2 regions of the Paenibacillus sp. PvP094 genome follow, and region 1 is predicted to be linked to the other one. Evidence: riboswitches for the same ligand, from Rfam matches in the RefSeq annotation. Region 1 holds a riboswitch; the other holds the start of a gene.
The links. Region 1 has a riboswitch for glycine ahead of gcvT (glycine cleavage system aminomethyltransferase GcvT). Riboswitches for the same ligand answer to the same signal wherever they lie in the genome.

Region 1 (8,746 bases):
GCCCATCTTGCGGTTATCCAGTGGAAACACCTGAAACTTGCCCGTGATTCTAACGATTTCAATGAGTGTGGCATCAAGCCCCGACGGATCAGCATGGCGGTCAGGTGCCTTTGCCTTTGCACTTGCTTTACTCTCTCCATACTTAACTTGTACCCGCTGCAGCGTCGTATTTTGAATGTACAGACGCAAACGTTCACTTTCTTCCGCTGTTAACAAGGGACTCACCTTGTAATACTGATGCGGTTCCATCGGCAGATCGACTGTGGATAAAATGAGGTCATAGTCCTCTTCGGGGATCCGTGCAGCCTCATACCATGATGCACTGTCCACAATCCGGATCTCCGGAATCTCCTTGGACAACCGGCTGGAAAGCATACGGGATGAGCCAATTCCGCTTGTGCACACGATAATGGCCCGAATCTCGCGCTTCAGCACACGTAATCGCTCGATCGAAGCGCCAAAATGCATGACCAGGAATCCAATTTCCTCATCCGGCACGTCCGTATCCGGCCATGCGTCATGCACCGCGTTCTTCACATCCCCGAACAACGAATCGTAATCCTTGCGAATCTGCTGAAGCAGTGGGTTACGTATGCTTTGCCTGCCTCCAATCCGCTCCATCACCGGCTGCATATGGGCAATCAGCCCTTCCCGCAGAAGACGATCCTCCTGGAATGCATAGCCCGTTCTCCCCTGCATCTGATCCATCAGGGAACGAACCATGTCCAGCAGTACCAGATCGTCAACAGGCAGTAAGCGTGTGGAGTGAATAAGCTGCTCGGTTTCAATTAATAATTTGTGTAAATAGCTCTGTTCTTCCTTGGCAAACGAAATGCCAAGCTGATCAGAGAGCACGCTGCATAGTCTCGCAGCCATGTATTCAGGCACGCTTTGATCTCCCGTAGAAGGGTAAACCGCTTTTTTATCCGAAGAAGGAATGCGTCCGACGGTAAACCCCTTGCGAATGCGCACCAGCGCAACGGACAGTTGAATAAGCAATTTGGTATACTGTCGCTCCGGAATATTTTCGAGCCAGTCAACATCCGGCTGCCATAACGCATTCTCGACCGTCAGTACATCACGATGGCCAATCATGCCCAGCAGCTTCTGGTTCACCTTGGAAATTCCCTGGTCAGGTTGCCTTCCGAACAGATCAGATTCATCCAGATATTCAAGCGCAAGTCCTGCGATTGCTGCGCGATAGGCCGTTTCACTGCCATTGATCTTCACTCCGTATCCTCGCCTGCGAACCAGCTTCAGGCCTGCTTGACGAATCCGGGGTTCCAGTTCATCCAGATCATTGCTCACGGTCGAGACCGTTACTCTCAGATCCGATGCAAGCGCCAGCAGTTTTACAGGCTCCGCCTCATCCAGCAAAATACAAAGCATGAAGAGTTTACGCTCTTCGGGCGTAAACTCCACATATTCGTTCAGCTCCAGCTGCTCACGCAGTGAAGCCAAATCATCGGAACCAGGGTCTATGCGGACCCCGGTTCCTGATTTTTTTTCCAATTTCATGCCAAAGGGTTCAAGCCACTTCTCAATCATCTGAAGCTCCCGATGGACGGTTCGTGTACTGACTTTGACCGCAATTGCAATGTCGCCGGCGGTTACTTCCTGCGGATGTTCCAACAGGAACTCCACAATTTCACGCTGTCTTTTCGTAATACTCATATCTCAAGCCTCCGGCTCAGGGAAAACGATCGCAACCTGTTATTTCAGGCGTTCAACGAGCGCATCGTATTCCGGGCTTTTTAGGAAGTTGTCGATGGATATATGTTCTGCGTTCGGTGCCACGCTGCGGGCACGGTCCGTCAATGTCTTCTGCGTAATAACAACGTCTGCGTCCTGCGGGATATCACTGATTGCCGTGTTGGTTACCGCAACGTCAATCCCTTCAGCTTTCATCTTCTTGCGAAGAATGGAAGCCCCCATGGCACTTGAACCCATACCTGCATCACAGGAGAAGACGATTTTCTTCACATCGGTTTTTGCTTTCACAGTTGAAGAAGCCAAATCCGCGGCTCTGTCTGCTTCACGATTATCTGCTGTAATAGCAGCATTCGCTGTATTGCCTTGGCTCTTCATGTCTTTCATGCGATTCGCTGCAGACTCCAGATCTTCTTCTTTTTGCTTACCTGTTTTCAGCAGCAGTGCTGCAACCAGGAAGGATACGATAGCAGCCACAGCCACCCCGGCGAGCATCGGCAGATATCCACCTTTTGGCGTTAACAGGGAATATGCAATGATACTACCCGGTGAAGGTGCTGAGACCAGTCCGGCTCCGGTAAGCATGAAGGTTGCTGTACCTGCCACGCCGCCTGCGATTGCCGCAAGAATCAGAATCGGTTTCATCAGAATGTAAGGGAAATAAATTTCATGAATTCCCCCGAAGAAGTGGATGATAACCGCACCCGGTGCGGAAGATCTTGCTGTTCCACGACCGAAGAAGCAGTAAGCCAGCAGGATACCAAGTCCGGGACCCGGGTTCGATTCAAGCATGTATAATACGGATTGACCCAATTCTCTCGCTTGATCTGTTGCAATCGGTGTTAGAATGCCGTGGTTGATTGCATTGTTCAGGAACAATACCTTCCCTGGTTCAATGATCAGGTTGACGAGTGGGAGCAATCCCAGATTCATCAGCCCCTGTACACCAGCCGATAATACGGTGCTAATTCCTTCTACAGCAGGTCCGATACCCAGCAGTGCAATGATCGCCAGGATACCACCGATAATACCGGCTGAGAAGTTATTAACCAACATCTCGAACCCTGCTTTGATCTTGCCTTCAACGGCTTTATCGAACTTTTTGATGATCCATGCAGCCAGTGGTCCGGCTATCATGGCACCCAGGAACATCGGAATGTCACTGCCGACGATAACCCCTATAGTCATGATGGCACCAATGACACCACCACGCTGGCCATGCACCATCGTACCTCCAGTGTAACCGATAAGCAGTGGCAGCAAATATTTGATCATCGGATCTACTAACGTTGCAATCGTTTCGTTAGGGAACCAGCCTGTTTTGATAAACATGGCCGTAATTAGCCCCCAGGCAATAAATGCACCCATATTCGGCATAACCATGCCGCTTAGGAATCGGCCAAAACGCTGAACGCCTACCCGGAGACCGCCTTTGGAATTGGACGTTTGGTCCAAGTTACTCATTGTATTATCCTCCTCGGATCAAGTAGTTATCATTTATGAAAGGGGTATCATTTCTCCCCTGCTGTTATCCTAAGCCAGATTGGTCTCCGGTTCAACGAAATGAAAGCGTACTTTCGTCATGATCATTGATGACAACATTGTGTTTATGTAATCGTTTTTATGATGATGAGAGGGTTCTAACCATTGATATACTTGGCTTTTTTCGTATGTGTCTTATATCATTTACGGTACTAAATTCAATAATATAGCATGTGCGATTCAGCCTTATTCCATCCTGTTCAAGTGTCTCATATGGCAACAAGCCTGTCCTTGGGAACACGAAAAAGCCTGCATGAGCACCAAGGCTCACACAGGCTCTGAAGACGTGCACGACCGTCCAACGTATGAAAAAATCTTAGATTAATAAAGGTTATTTAGTGCAAATACATTCTACTCCTCGGTGTGCTTACGATATGCATCAGCATTCATCAGTTTAGACAACGCTGCTGTCAAATCACCTTCAACACGAATCTCAATCATCCAGCCTTCTTCGTAAGGCGAACTGTTGACGAGTTCAGGTGCATCCTGCAGTGCTTCATTCACAGCAATAATCGAACCGCTTACCGGAGAAAACAAATCCGAAACCGTCTTCACGGATTCAATCGTACCAATGCTGTCTTCCGCTTTTACATCCGATTCAAGGTCAGGCAATTCCACAAACACAATGTCACCCAGCTGATGCTGCGCGAACTCGGTAATGCCGATCCGTACAGTATCCTCCCCTACGGTTTGCACCCACTCGTGCTCTTCACTGTACAGGAAATCACTTTTCAATTCGCTCATCGATATCCGCCTCGCTTTTCATTAATGAGTGCATGCGTCCCTTCGGCCAACCCTTTTTCCCAGAACATAGCGTAAGATATTTTTGATTGAAATGTCAAGATACCTCACAAATTATTTGATTTTTGATGATTACAGCCTGTAACGCAAACACCCTCACTCTACATATAATGGGTAATATTAGAATAGTAAGCGCACTCTTTTTATATACACGAACAATAAATTGAGATCACTAAATATTATTCGGTTTTTTATTAATTTCTGTGATATCGTTCTTGACATCGATAGTGGATTCACGTTTTAATGAGAGAGTAAATGTTAATCGTTGTGTGCATCACCCGCGGATGAATGTAAAGGGAGAGATTACCCGTGACGCCCAACTCTTGGATGCACGCGGTAACGCCGAAGGAGTAAACCACCCGACAAGCGGGAGGTGAATCTCTCAGGCAAAAGGACTTTTACGGGACGCAACTCTGGAGAGCATCTATTCGCCCGGTATGGGCGTTATGATCACCCAAGGGGAAACCTGCTGCAACCTATTGGCGGGGTAACTCTCAGGTACCAAGGACAGAGCCTAAGAATACAGCGTGCTTCTGGCATGCCGGTTCTTTGGCCTGTCCTTTTCCTTTTTCCCAAAAAAACGAAAGTCAGGATCGAGCCGGCGCTGTCGTCAGCTGCCTTAACCATACTTATTCAAGAAAAGAATCATTCATGTTATACACTCGGCCCAGTAGCGGCCATAACGAGGTGATTTGATGTCCGATTTGCTTAGAACTCCACTCTATCCACTTTATCAGCAATATGAAGGTGTACGGTGCATCGATTTTGGAGGCTGGGAGCTTCCGGTTCAATTCAGTGGGATTCAGAAGGAACATGAAGCGGTGCGAGAACGGGCCGGACTGTTCGATGTATCCCACATGGGTGAATTCACGGTACAGGGTGAACAGGCCGAAGCATTTTTGCAGAAACTGACGACCAACGACGTGACTTCACTGGTTCCTGGCCAGGCACAATACACGTTAATGTGTTACCCGGACGGTGGCGTAGTGGACGATCTGCTCGTATACAAGCTGGAAGATCAGCATTATATGCTCGTCGTGAATGCCTCTAATATTGATCAGGACTGGGCCTGGCTGCAAGAACACATGGTTCCTGGGGTGAGCATGACGAATGACTCCGCGGAAACAGCCCTCCTGGCTCTACAGGGCCCGCTTGCTACAGACATCATCGGAAAAGTTACAGATACTGACGTATCCATAATCGAGCCTTTTCGTTTTGTACAGAATGCTGAGGTCTGTGGTGTAAAACTGCTGCTGTCCCGCACCGGTTATACCGGAGAAGACGGCTTCGAACTATACGTACAGGCAGATCAGGCCGCTGCGGTCTGGAACGGATTAATGGAGGCTGGCGCTGATCACGGTCTGGTTCCGGCTGGACTTGGTGCACGGGATACACTTCGATTCGAAGCGAAGCTGCCCCTCTACGGACAGGAACTATCGCCGACCATTTCACCGCTGGAAGCAGGCGTTGGCATGTTTGTGAAGCTGAATGCCGGACCTTTTATCGGACACGAAGCACTATTGCAGCAAAAGAATGGTGGACCTTCCCGTAAACTGGTCGGCATTGAAGTACTGGAGCGCGGGATTCCACGTCCCCACTATCCCATCTACGTGGAAGGCGTGCAGATCGGGGAAGTAACAACCGGTACACAGTCCCCTACGCTGAAGCGCAATCTGGGGCTCGCCCTAATTAACAGCCAATATGCTGCACTCGGCACCCCGCTCGAGATTGAGATTCGTGGCAAAAAGCTGAAAGCCGAAGTTGTGAAGACCCCTTTTCATAAACGGACACGTACGTCAAAGACACCTACCCAAGGAGCTGATCAAGCATGAACAAGCACCGCTACATTCCCATGACTGAACAGGATCAGAGCGCCATGCTCGCGACCATCGGTGTGGAAACGATTGAAGATCTGTTCCATGACATCCCGCAGGAGATTCGTTATCAAGGCGAGCTGCCGGTCTCCTCCAAACTGGATGAATACGCGCTGACACGCCACATGTCGAAGCAGGCTGGCGCCAATGCCAATTTTGAGACACACGCCAGTTTCCTGGGCGCAGGCATATACGATCATCATATCCCTTCCGTGATTAATCACGTCATTTCCCGTTCCGAGTTCTATACCGCCTATACGCCATATCAGCCCGAAATCAGTCAGGGCGAGCTCCAGGCGATCTTCGAATTTCAATCGTATATCTGTGAACTGACTGGCATGGCTGTAGCCAATGCGAGCATGTATGATGGCGCGACCGCATTTGCAGAAGCAGGGAATCTGGCCGCAGCGGCAACTCGCCGCAAACAGCTAATCGTCTCCCGCACCGTTCATCCTGAAGCCCGTCAAGTGTTGAAGGCTTACGCCCATGGTCTGAATTTGGAGATTGTCGAGATTGGTTATCAGAACGGGGTGACCGATTGGGATGCCCTTCAAGCCGCCGTATCGGATGATACCGCAGCTGTCATGATCCAGAGTCCGAACTTCTTCGGTGCCGTGGAAAATGTAAAACAGGCTGCAGACCTCGCGCATGCGCACAAGGGTCTGCTCGTGGTCAGCGCAAACCCGCTGGCGCTTGGTATGCTCGAAGCTCCAGGCAAGCTGGGTGCTGACATCGTTGTCGGTGATGCACAGCCCCTTGGCATCTCCGCTTCGCTCGGTGGTCCGACATGTGGATATTTCGCTGTATCCCAGGCTCATATGCGCCGGATTCCGGGCCGAATCGTTGGCCAGACAACGGATCGCAACGGAAAACGTGGTTTTGTACTGACGCTCCAAGCACGTGAACAGCATATCCGCCGCGAAAAGGCGACATCCAATATTTGCTCCAACCAGGCATTGCTTGCCCTAAGCGCTTCGGTGTATATGTCTACTATGGGAAGACAGGGCATGATTGATGTGGCTGACCTGAATTTGCAAAAGAGTCATTATGCTCTTCAAGCACTGACAGCAATTCCTGGAGTCAGCCTGACCTTTAAAGCACCCACATTCAATGAGTTTGTCATTCAGCTACCAGAAGGGACAGACGTCGATGCCCTTCAGTTGAAGCTGCTGGATGCCGGTTTCATCGGAGGATATGAACTTGGACGGGATTATCCGGAGCTTGCCGGACATATGCTGGTCGCTGTTACGGAACGGCGCAGCAAGGAAGAGATTGACGAATTCGCACGTGTATTGGAGGGATCGCTGTGACTCAGGAAATGACAACCATCCAAGGACAGCCGGAAACGGCAGCTCCTTCCCAAGCCGAAACCAGCACGCAACAAATGACACAAGCAGCATCGCCTGCTCCAGAGCAATCACTGATCTTTGAACTGAGCAGCCCGGGTCGTGTCGCTTACTCCCTGCCTGAATGCGATGTTCCGCGTCAAGATCCCGCGAGCTTGATTCCCCGGGAAATGCTGCGTTCGGAAGCAGCTGCACTGCCTGAGGTATTTGAAGTAGATGTCATTCGTCACTATACTGCCCTTTCCCGCCGGAACTTCGGGGTAGATAACGGATTCTATCCACTCGGATCTTGTACGATGAAGTATAATCCGAAGATTAACGAGGATGTTGCTCGCTACAATGGTTTTGCCAAAATCCATCCGTATCAGCCTGAATCCAGTATTCAAGGTGCACTTGAGTTGCTCTACACGTTGCAAAACGACCTTGCAGGTCTGACTGGCATGGACGCGGTGACCCTGCAACCAGCTGCTGGTGCACATGGTGAATGGACCGGACTCATGATGATTCGTGCCTATCACGAAGGTCGTGGTGAACAGCGGACCAAAGTCATTGTCCCGGATTCTTCACACGGCACCAACCCGGCAAGTGCAACCGTGGCTGGCTTCGAGACAATAACCATTCCATCCCGTGCGGACGGTCTGGTCGATCTGGATGCACTGCGTGCAGCGGTAGGTTCCGATACTGCAGCCTTGATGCTGACCAACCCAAATACCCTGGGATTGTTTGAAAAGGACATTCAGGAGATTGCCTCCATCGTGCATCAAGCCGGTGGCCTTCTCTATTATGACGGAGCCAACTCCAATGCCATTATGGGTATCACCCGTCCTGGGGACATGGGCTTCGATGTCGTACATCTGAACTTGCACAAAACGATGAGTACTCCGCATGGCGGAGGTGGTCCTGGTGCGGGACCCGTCGGCGTAAAAAATCGTCTGATTCCGTTCCTGCCGAAACCGATGGTGATCAAGAACGATCAGGGACAATACGCCCTGGATCGGGAAGGAGATCAATCGATTGGTCGGGTCAAAGCGTATTACGGCAACTTCGGTATCTTGGTACGCGCCTATGCCTACATTCGTACGTATGGACCTGAAGGCTTGCGCCGGGTATCCGAATGTGCCGTACTCAATGCAAACTATATGATGGCACGTCTTGCACCTTATTACGAAATTCCGTACCCAGGCGTATGTAAGCATGAATTTGTCATGTCTGGCCGGGGCCTGAAGCAATATGGTGTAAGAACATTGGATGTAGCCAAACGACTGCTTGATTTCGGGTATCATCCACCAACCGTCTACTTCCCGCTCAACGTAGAGGAATGTATCATGATTGAACCAACGGAAACAGAGAGCAAAGAAACGCTGGATGGCTTTATCGATACGATGATTCGTATTGCCAAGGAAGCAGAAGAGACACCTGAACTGGTACTCAATGCACCTTATGGGACGCCGGTTACCCGTCTGGATGAGACCA
Region 2 (8,746 bases), 1.1 Mb from region 1:
TGATGAAGGTGGCGATACGGCTTCAGCTTCTGGAGCAGCCGTTTCCGGGGTGGCGACAGGTTCTGTCTCACCTGTACAAGCGGAAATCATGACGACCATGATAAAAATCGGAATGTTTAGCCGGAAGGGATAGCGATTTTTCATAACAACGCTCCTCTCAAACCTGACCTATTGCTCTGGATAGAATATGTGTTCAACATGCCAAACGCACCAAAACTTGCTTATGTTGCCTACAATAGACTATTACCCATACCAATATAGTGCACGCATCCATTTTTACCAATCCTCTAGATTTTATCTTCTGCTCCTCTACCTACTAATTTAGATTTTCTCTGGTGAAATTGAGATTGATCCATAAAACAAAAAAAGCCGCTCGTTTGCGACTTTGAATAAATCCGTTTCTTGAATATGATAATGCTCGCTTGCTGCGCCAAGCATTTGTCATCTTCAGAGTTTAATATGCGAATTGAGAAGACTGCCAGCATTGTCGCCGGCAGTCTTACATTTATACTGTAGTATTCTTCTCGTCATATTCGCTCGATATTTCTTTAAGCGATCTGATTTTACCATGAGGATGCTGTTCTTGCTTTCGTGACTTCCAAGCAGCTTCCTGCCTTTTCTTCTGGCGAGCCATAAAAGATCTCCTCCTCAGGAAATTAGAGTGATACTACTTTTCTATGATGTGAATTATCACTGAATTTCATTCACGTACAGCTTCATCTTCAATAATCCACTATTCAGAAGTCACCCACTCTTATTGAGCAGTGTATCCACCATCCACGATCAGGCTGTTTCCTGTCATGTAAGACGAATCATCGCTGGCCAGGAACAGAACGGCTTTAGCCATCTCTTCCGCTTGACCAAGACGTTTCATCGGTGTTGCAGCAGAAAGAGCCTGCTTGCTCTCTTCAGGAATAATCGGTGTATCGATAAAACCTGGGCATAGTGCGTTGACGCGAATGTTTTTCTCTGCATATTCCAGCGCCAGCGAACGAGTCAAATTCACAACGCCGCCTTTGGCAGCATTGTAGGCTGCAGAACCAGGTGAACCAACCCATCCATACATGGAAGCCGTGTTAACGATTGTGCCTCCACCGATTTTGAGCATTTCACGAATGGATTCACGCGCAACCAGGAATACTCCGTCCAGGTCGACATTAACCGTATTACGCCACTCGGCATAGTCCAGCTCGTGTGACGGATGAACACGTCCGATTCCTGCGTTGTTGAATACGATGTCCACTTTGCCAAAAGCTTCGACGGTTTGTTTGAAAATCTCAGCAACCTCTTGTTCGCTTGTGATGTTGGCTTTGATAAATAGAGCCTTCGCGTTAAGCGCTTTCAGCTCCTGCTCAAACGCTTTGCCTTTTTCTTCATTTAAGTCCACCAGGACGACTTTGGCTCCTTCGGAAACGAATAGACGAGCTGTCGCTGCACCAATTCCGGATGCTCCTCCTGTGATGACTGCTACTTTGTCTTGTAGTTTGCCCATGACTAAATCCTCCAGTATACTATTTTGAATAGCGCCTATATCAATAGTGCTATATGATGTTTACAAAACTAATTGTATGCTTAAAATTGTAACAATCCAATCATTAAGATAAAGCCAAGTGTCTACCTTCTAGACACTTCTCTAAAAAATGTCTAAATTTATAGGAGATTCTTTGAATGAATGATGAACTTACTGTGACTTCTCAACATCGTAATCGAACCAAGGAACATCTCAAAGCCGCTCTGATTCAGCTCATTAAGAAAAAAGGCTTCCATGCTGTGTCTGTCAAAGACATCGTTGATCAAGCGGGTTACAATCGCAGCACCTTTTATTTGCATTACCAGGATAAATTCGTTCTTGCCGAGGAGTTATTGATCATGAAGCTTGAAGGGTTGAGAAAAGCCACAGGTAAACCCTACTGGCACGGTCAAAAGGTCCTCACAAACAAGCTTAACGTCGAATCTTTTCAAATCGTGGATTATATTTATGAACACCGTGACTTCTTCGAATTAATCCAATACGATGATACGTTACCTGGTCTGCATACAGGCTTTCCGCAAACCATGCTCAAAATTTATGAAGAGCAATTTGTATTCGAAACGATCAATAACTCCCCTGTCAACATGGAGTATTTCAAGTACTATACTGCATACGGTTTTTTTGGACTATTGAACAATTGGATTTTAAGCGGATTTCGTGAGTCACGGGACGCGTTTATCCATAACGTAATTGAACTCACCAAAACGCATATTCAATCTTTTCATTATGTGGGGGATAAACTGGATTAAATACTTTGTTTTGCAGTTCAACTAAACAAGGCATTTTCCACCATACGTCAAAGTTATTTATTACATAGAAATTTCAAGTTTAAGCGGATTCGAATATACCTTAAAAGCAAAAAAAGCCGCTAATAGCGACTTTAAATGATTGTATATTCTTGGCCGGCCCCTGTTGTTGTGACGACTGCCCGCAAACTTCACAGGCAGTCATTCGCTTAAATCACAGTACGCTTTCTTCATAATTCGGGTGATAATTACTTAAGCGATTTGATTTTTACCAGGAGGATGCTATTCTTGCTTCATGACTTCCAGGCAGCTGAGACGACATCCTGTTACTATCATCACGCTGACTTTGTGCCAATAAGTTCAGCATAATTGACAGCATTCAGCAGAAGCGATACTGCTTCAGCCGCATCGCTGTCTATTTCTATCTCGACGATCCAGCCTTGCCCGTAGGGATCGTCGTTGACTTTTTCAGAAGCGTCCAGTAACTGATCGTTAACCCTCGTAACTGTACCGCTAACTGGACTGAATAAGTCCGATACTGTTTTGACCGATTCAATCGTACCCACCGTCTCGTTCGCTTGAAGCGTTGTTCCCACTTTCGCCACTTCTACAAATACGATGTCACCAAGCTGTCTTTGCGCATAATCCGTAATACCGATCCTAACAAGGCTAGATCCCCGCACCTCCACCCACTCATGCTCAACCGTATAACCCAATCCAGCTTTGACTTCACTCATTCATCGGCACCCTCTCGGTCTACATTTTTTTCTGAAGCTGCCCCCTCGAGAAGAGAGGAAACGCCCCGGCAAGCTCAGCAGTCTGCTCTCTTACTTTGGCAATGACTACCGGGTCGTCTCGATGTCTCAAGGCTCTTGCGATGCAGCGTCCAAGTCTTATCATTTCTTTTTCGTCCATACCTCTCGTAGTCAGTGCCGGGGTGCCGATACGGATGCCGCTCGTGACGAACGGACTGGTCGTCTCTCCAGGAATCGTGTTTTTGTTCACTGTAATGCCAACATGCTCGAGCAATCTTTCGGCCTCTTTGCCCGTGAGTCCCCACGGACGAACGTCGATCAGCATCAAATGGTTATCCGTGCCTCCGGAGACGAGTGTTGCACCTTCTGCCATCAATGTGTCCGCAAGCGTTCCAGCATTGCTGACGACCTTCTTCGCGTACGCTTGGAATGACGGCTCCAGTGCCTCTCGAAAGCTTACGGCTTTGGCCGCAATAATATGCATGAGCGGACCGCCTTGGATACCCGGAAAAATCGACTTGTTCAGCCCTTTAGCCGTTTCTTCGTCGTTCGTCAACAGTAGTCCACCGCGCGGACCGCGCAGCGTTTTGTGCGTCGTACTTGTTGTAACGTCGGCATATGGAACCGGAGACGGATGCACTCCTGCCGCCACAAGTCCAGCGATATGTGCCATGTCGACCATGAATTTCGCACCAACTCTGTCCGCAATCTCCTTGAACTTTATAAAATCAATGATCCGTGGATAAGCGCTGGCTCCGGCGATGATCAGGGCCGGCTTTTCCTTGTGGGCCACCGACTCTACTTGGTCGTAGTCGATCAGATGAGATCGCTCATCCACTCCATAGGAGACTGCTTCGAACCATTTGCCCGATAAGCTTACCGGGCTTCCGTGAGTCAAATGACCCCCCTGAGAAAGGTTCATCCCCATCAGCTTGTCGCCCGGCTTCAGCCAGTGGAACAGCACGGCCGTATTGGCTTGCGCACCTGAATGGGGCTGAACGTTGGCATGTTGGGCACCGAACAGCAATTTCGCCCTCTCCATCGACAGAATCTCAACTTCGTCCACATGTTCACAGCCTCCATAATACCTTTTCCCCGGATAACCTTCCGCGTACTTGTTCGTCAGGACCGTCCCCATCGCCTCCATGACCTCCGGACTCACGATGTTTTCGGAAGCAATCAGCTCCAGCGTCTCTAATTGTCTGTCGTGCTCTCGTTCAATCGCAGCATAAATGTCGGAATCATAGTTTAATAAACTCAAGTAAATGTCCTCCTTAGGATAATATATAAAAAAAGGGACAGTGAACCGGCTCATGCCGTGTTCTCTGTCCCGGGTACCTGAGAGTTTAAACGGCCCTCTTCGACCGTTATTACCCCTTTGGTGGCTTGTTGGCTCTCTCCAGAGTTGCGTCGGATGGCGGTACGTTTACCTGAGAGTTTAACCAGCGGCTGGCCAGCCGCTGACTTGCTCCTTCGGTGCCCCGAAGCTTTATTTCGCTTCCGCGGTCTCTCCCGGCCATCGTCATTCGCTATATTCAGTTGATTGGGAATTACACCTTCACCGGTGTTTGTTCAGATGCTGCTCCGGCCGTTTTTGAAGAGAAGGAAAGAGTCGGAGGTATCACGTCATCAGGGAACGGGCTAACGTACGACTCTCCTTCCAGTCGTTCCGCAAGCTCTGCCTTCGCCTGCTCAATGAGGGCAGGGTCAAGCAGCGCTGCAATGGCAGTACACGCCATCACTTTGCCTGCGAGCAGCATGCCTTTGTGTGCATAGCTGCTCTTGCCTTGCGCAACAGTCTGCCAGGCATGGATCGGCGTCGCATAAGCCCAGGTCGCGGTACCGCATTGTGCAGTCGGCACGTTCCAGCTAACATCTCCTACGTCCGTTGACGCTGGCATAACGCGCATTGTATCCATAAGTGGAGCGACGAAGCCCGCAAGAGGACGGGCCGAGAGCATGTCATGGACCTTCTTTCCACTCTGTCGCGATGCACTTGTCTTATCCTCTTCAGGGATCATAGCAAAGATCTCTTGGGCAAAGGCCAATTCGTCCTCAGTATAAACGGGAAGCTCAATCCCAGTGAGGAACTCGTGCATTTTGCCTTCCAGAGCCGCATTCGGGATGAGATTGGACGCCCCGCCTTCATAGTGATATGACATCGTAGTTCCCGTCATCAGGGCCGCTCCACGAGCAACATCGAGAACCCGTTCAAACAATTCCGCAACCTGGGAGGACTTCGGCGCCCTAACCAAATAGTTCACTTCTGCTTCAGCCTGCACAACATTGGGTGCAAAGCCTCCTGTATTCGTCACGGCATAGTGGATTCGCGCATCCGAAATCATATGCTCACGCAAGTAGTTCACTCCCACATTCATCAGCTCGACCGCATCCAGCGCGCTTCGTCCGAGATGGGGTGCGGCCGCCGCGTGGGCGCTGCGGCCCGTGAACTTGAAGTGCACATGCAGATTAGCAAGAGAGGACATATGCATGACAACGTTCATCGTGGCAGGATGCCAGCAGAAAGCGACGTCGACATCCCGGAACAATCCAGCTCTGGCCATGTAGGCTTTGCCAGATCCACTCTCTTCCGCCGGACAGCCATAGTATCGAACCGTGCCGGACATACCATGTTCCTGCAGATAATCCTTCACCGCAAAGGCAGCCGCCAGAGAGCCTGCTCCGAGCAGATTATGCCCGCAACCGTGTCCATTCGCACCCGGCACAAGAGGATCGAAAACTGCTGATCCCGCCTGCTGACTAAGGCTTGCCAGCGCGTCAAACTCACCAAGAACAGCAATGACCGGAGAACCGTTCCCGAAACTGCCTACAAACCCGGTGGCGAGTCCGGCAACGCCTTTCTCTACTGAAAACCCCTCCTGTTCCAGCGTCCTGCAGAGCAAATCCGCTGACTCGAATTCTTCGAATCGCGTTTCAGCGAAGTCCCAGATCGAGTCGCTTACATCGATAAATAAATCTCTCTTGCCTTCGATATACGCGGTGACTTCTTCAATGATCTTCTCATTCATGCCAAACACCTCTCTCCTTAATTTCGGCTACTCTACATCATTGGGCTACGGAAACAGCAAATACACTGAGTACAGGCTATCTGTTAATTAAATGCAAAGCAGGCAACGGCATGATCGTGACCTTTAAGCTCCGGTTCGAATTCGCGACAGATTGCTTTGGCGATCGGGCACCGCGTGTGGAAGCGACAGCCGCCTGGCAGGCGGACTGGGTTCGGAACATCCCCTTGGATAATAATCCGTTTGTGTGAACGAAGCTTTGGATCGATTACCGGATTCGCACTTAACAAGGCGTTCGTATAGGGATGCTTCGGCACCCTGAACAGCTTATCCCGGCTCGCAATCTCCACAATCTTGCCTAGATACATAACAGCTATTCGATCGCTGATATAGCGGACTGCGCCGAGGCCGTGTCCGATGAACAGGTATGCGAGCCCCTTCTCCTTCTGGAGCTTCTTCAGGAGATTCAGAATCTGGGCCTGGATCGAGACGTCGAGAGCTGAAACGGGCTCGTCGCACACGATAAACCTGGGGTTTAGGGACAAAGCCCTCGCAATGCCAATTCGCTGTCGCTGTCCTCCGGAAAATTCATAAGGATAACGACTTTTGTCTTCTGTCGATATTCCGACAGTTTCGAGCAGGCGATCCACCCGTTCTCCAACAGACGAACGACTTTCAAGTCGGTGCGCCAGCAGAGGCTCTGCCAGAATATCACTGATCCTCATTCGGGGATTGAGCGAGGAATAGGGGTCTTGGAAAACCATCCCCATGCTTGCCCGGATTCGGCGAAGTTCCCTCTTGCCGAGTTCTGCCAGTTCCCGGCCCGCATAGAGGATCCTTCCGTCATAAGGCGTCTCAAGTTGAAGCAGCGTGCGACCGACACTCGACTTCCCACAGCCCGATTCTCCGACGAGACCAAGCGTCTCACCTTCGCGAATCGAGAAGCTGACACCATCGACCGCCTTGACATAGTCTGTGACCTGCGAGAAAATGCCCTGCCGGATGGGATAATATGTCTTGAGCCCTTCTACGCTCAGCAGTGGTGGCCTTTTCTTTTTCATATCTAGCATCTGCCGCCCCTCCCTGAACCGAAGCTGATTGTTATTCGATCAAGGGGTGAATTTCCACTTGGCGACGTTGTTCGTTAAGCCCACCGTGCTGGTATCGAGACCTTTGCCGATGTCCAGGTTTTTGGCCGCTGCATACATTTGCTTATCAGCATACAGGGCAATTACCGGAACATCGTCGTGCAGCATTTGCTGAACCTGCTGGTAAATCTCGAAACGCTTGGATGGTTCAAGCTCCTCTGCCCCTTGGGCCAGCAGCTCGTCAACTTCGGTGTTCGAATAGTCTGCGATATTAAAGCTGACTCCCGTTTTGAACAGACCCAGCACGGAGTTCGGATCGAGAATGAAGCCCAGATTGAGTACCGTTAAGTCGTAGTCGTGCTTAAGAGCTCTTTGATAGGTTGTCGGAAAATCGAGCTTAGTCACTTGCACTTTCAAACCGGCTGCTTTCAAATTCTCGGCTATGATGTCAGAAGCTTGCTCGCGGATTTTGTTGCCTGTCGGGACGACGAATTCAATCGACTGGTTGAAGTCCCAGCCCGCTTCGTTCAGCAGTGCTTTCGCTTTCTCAGGATCGTAGCTGTAAAGAGGTATATCTTTATTGTAGTAAGGGTGGTTTTGGCCCAGCATGCCATCCACGAGTTCACCTTGTCCTTTCAGCAATTGATCTACAATAAGCTGGCGGTTCATGGCATAGGCCATGGCTTGACGCACTTTTGGATCCGGGAACTTCTTCGTATTGATGAACATGATGTTTGGATTATTGGCATCTCCATAGCCGGTGGTCACATTCGCCATATTCGCTACCTTGTCAAAATCCTGTACCGGAATGAGACCTACACCGGGAGAAGTCAACTGTATGTCACCTGTCTGAAGCTGTGCTGCGAGATTCGTCGCAGGCATCATTTTGATATAAATGTCCTTAATATTCGGCGCACCCTCGTAATATTGCTCATTCGCAGTGAGTTGAACGTACTGGTCCTTGGCAAATTTGACAAATTTGTAGGCTCCGTTGGTGACCGTAGGATTCATCATAAATTCGTTCTTGTTCAGATCCACCGGGGCCACATCCTTCAATATGTGCTCTGGAAGATATCGGAAGTACGTGCCGAACTGACTCTTGAATTGATTCGTTTCCATCGGGTTTTTCGTCTTAATGACGAAGGTGTAGTCGTCCACCTTTTCGAAAAATCCCAGCTCCGTTTGCCCCTCCTCTCTCTTACCAGCTTCGTTCAGTCCAGCGACAAACGTCATGTTGAGGAGTGTCTTCACGTTAATGTCCGTGAACATGTGGAACGTGAACTCGACGTCGTCTGTCGTGAACGGTTCCCCGTCGCTCCACTTGGCGTTCTTGTTCAGCTTGATGGTAAAGTTCAGGTTGTCCGTTGTTTCGATCGATTCGGCAAGCTTCGGATCGAATCCATAATCGCTGTTCATGGCAACAAGTGTATCGCTCATCAATGAGTTCACGAAGACACCTGCATTATCCAAATTAAAGACATCGAATGTCGTCACTGGATTCACAAGGCCGATATACAGAGGCTGACCGGTGCCCCCGGAAGCAGAAGCACTTTCGCCACCCGATCCCGGAGACGATGATGTATTGCTGTCAGAATTCGTA

Region 2: linked by a shared signal. The riboswitch ahead of ABIC22_RS21395 (serine hydroxymethyltransferase) and the one ahead of gcvT (glycine cleavage system aminomethyltransferase GcvT) in region 1 are both predicted to bind glycine.

What each region holds. Positions count from the first base shown of each region.
Region 1 is NZ_JBEPOM010000001.1:3,492,032-3,500,777, reverse strand. Features, by position in the region: gene ABIC22_RS16150 (BglG family transcription antiterminator) at 1-1,674, opposite strand, end outside; gene ABIC22_RS16145 (PTS mannitol transporter subunit IIBC) at 1,714-3,174, opposite strand; gene gcvH (glycine cleavage system protein GcvH) at 3,604-3,996, opposite strand; glycine riboswitch at 4,338-4,461, shown strand; glycine riboswitch at 4,465-4,566, shown strand; gene gcvT (glycine cleavage system aminomethyltransferase GcvT) at 4,749-5,885, shown strand; gene gcvPA (aminomethyl-transferring glycine dehydrogenase subunit GcvPA) at 5,882-7,237, shown strand; gene gcvPB (aminomethyl-transferring glycine dehydrogenase subunit GcvPB) at 7,312-8,746, shown strand, end outside.
Region 2 is NZ_JBEPOM010000001.1:4,636,998-4,645,743, reverse strand. Features, by position in the region: gene ABIC22_RS21420 (hypothetical protein) at 1-144, opposite strand, end outside; gene ABIC22_RS21415 (DUF6254 family protein) at 506-634, opposite strand; gene ABIC22_RS21410 (SDR family NAD(P)-dependent oxidoreductase) at 755-1,492, opposite strand; gene ABIC22_RS21405 (TetR/AcrR family transcriptional regulator) at 1,669-2,280, shown strand; gene gcvH (glycine cleavage system protein GcvH) at 2,613-3,014, opposite strand; gene ABIC22_RS21395 (serine hydroxymethyltransferase) at 3,034-4,293, opposite strand; glycine riboswitch at 4,356-4,437, opposite strand; glycine riboswitch at 4,441-4,558, opposite strand; gene ABIC22_RS21390 (M20 family metallopeptidase) at 4,583-6,061, opposite strand; gene ABIC22_RS21385 (ABC transporter ATP-binding protein) at 6,145-7,128, opposite strand; gene ABIC22_RS21380 (ABC transporter substrate-binding protein) at 7,168-8,746, opposite strand, start outside.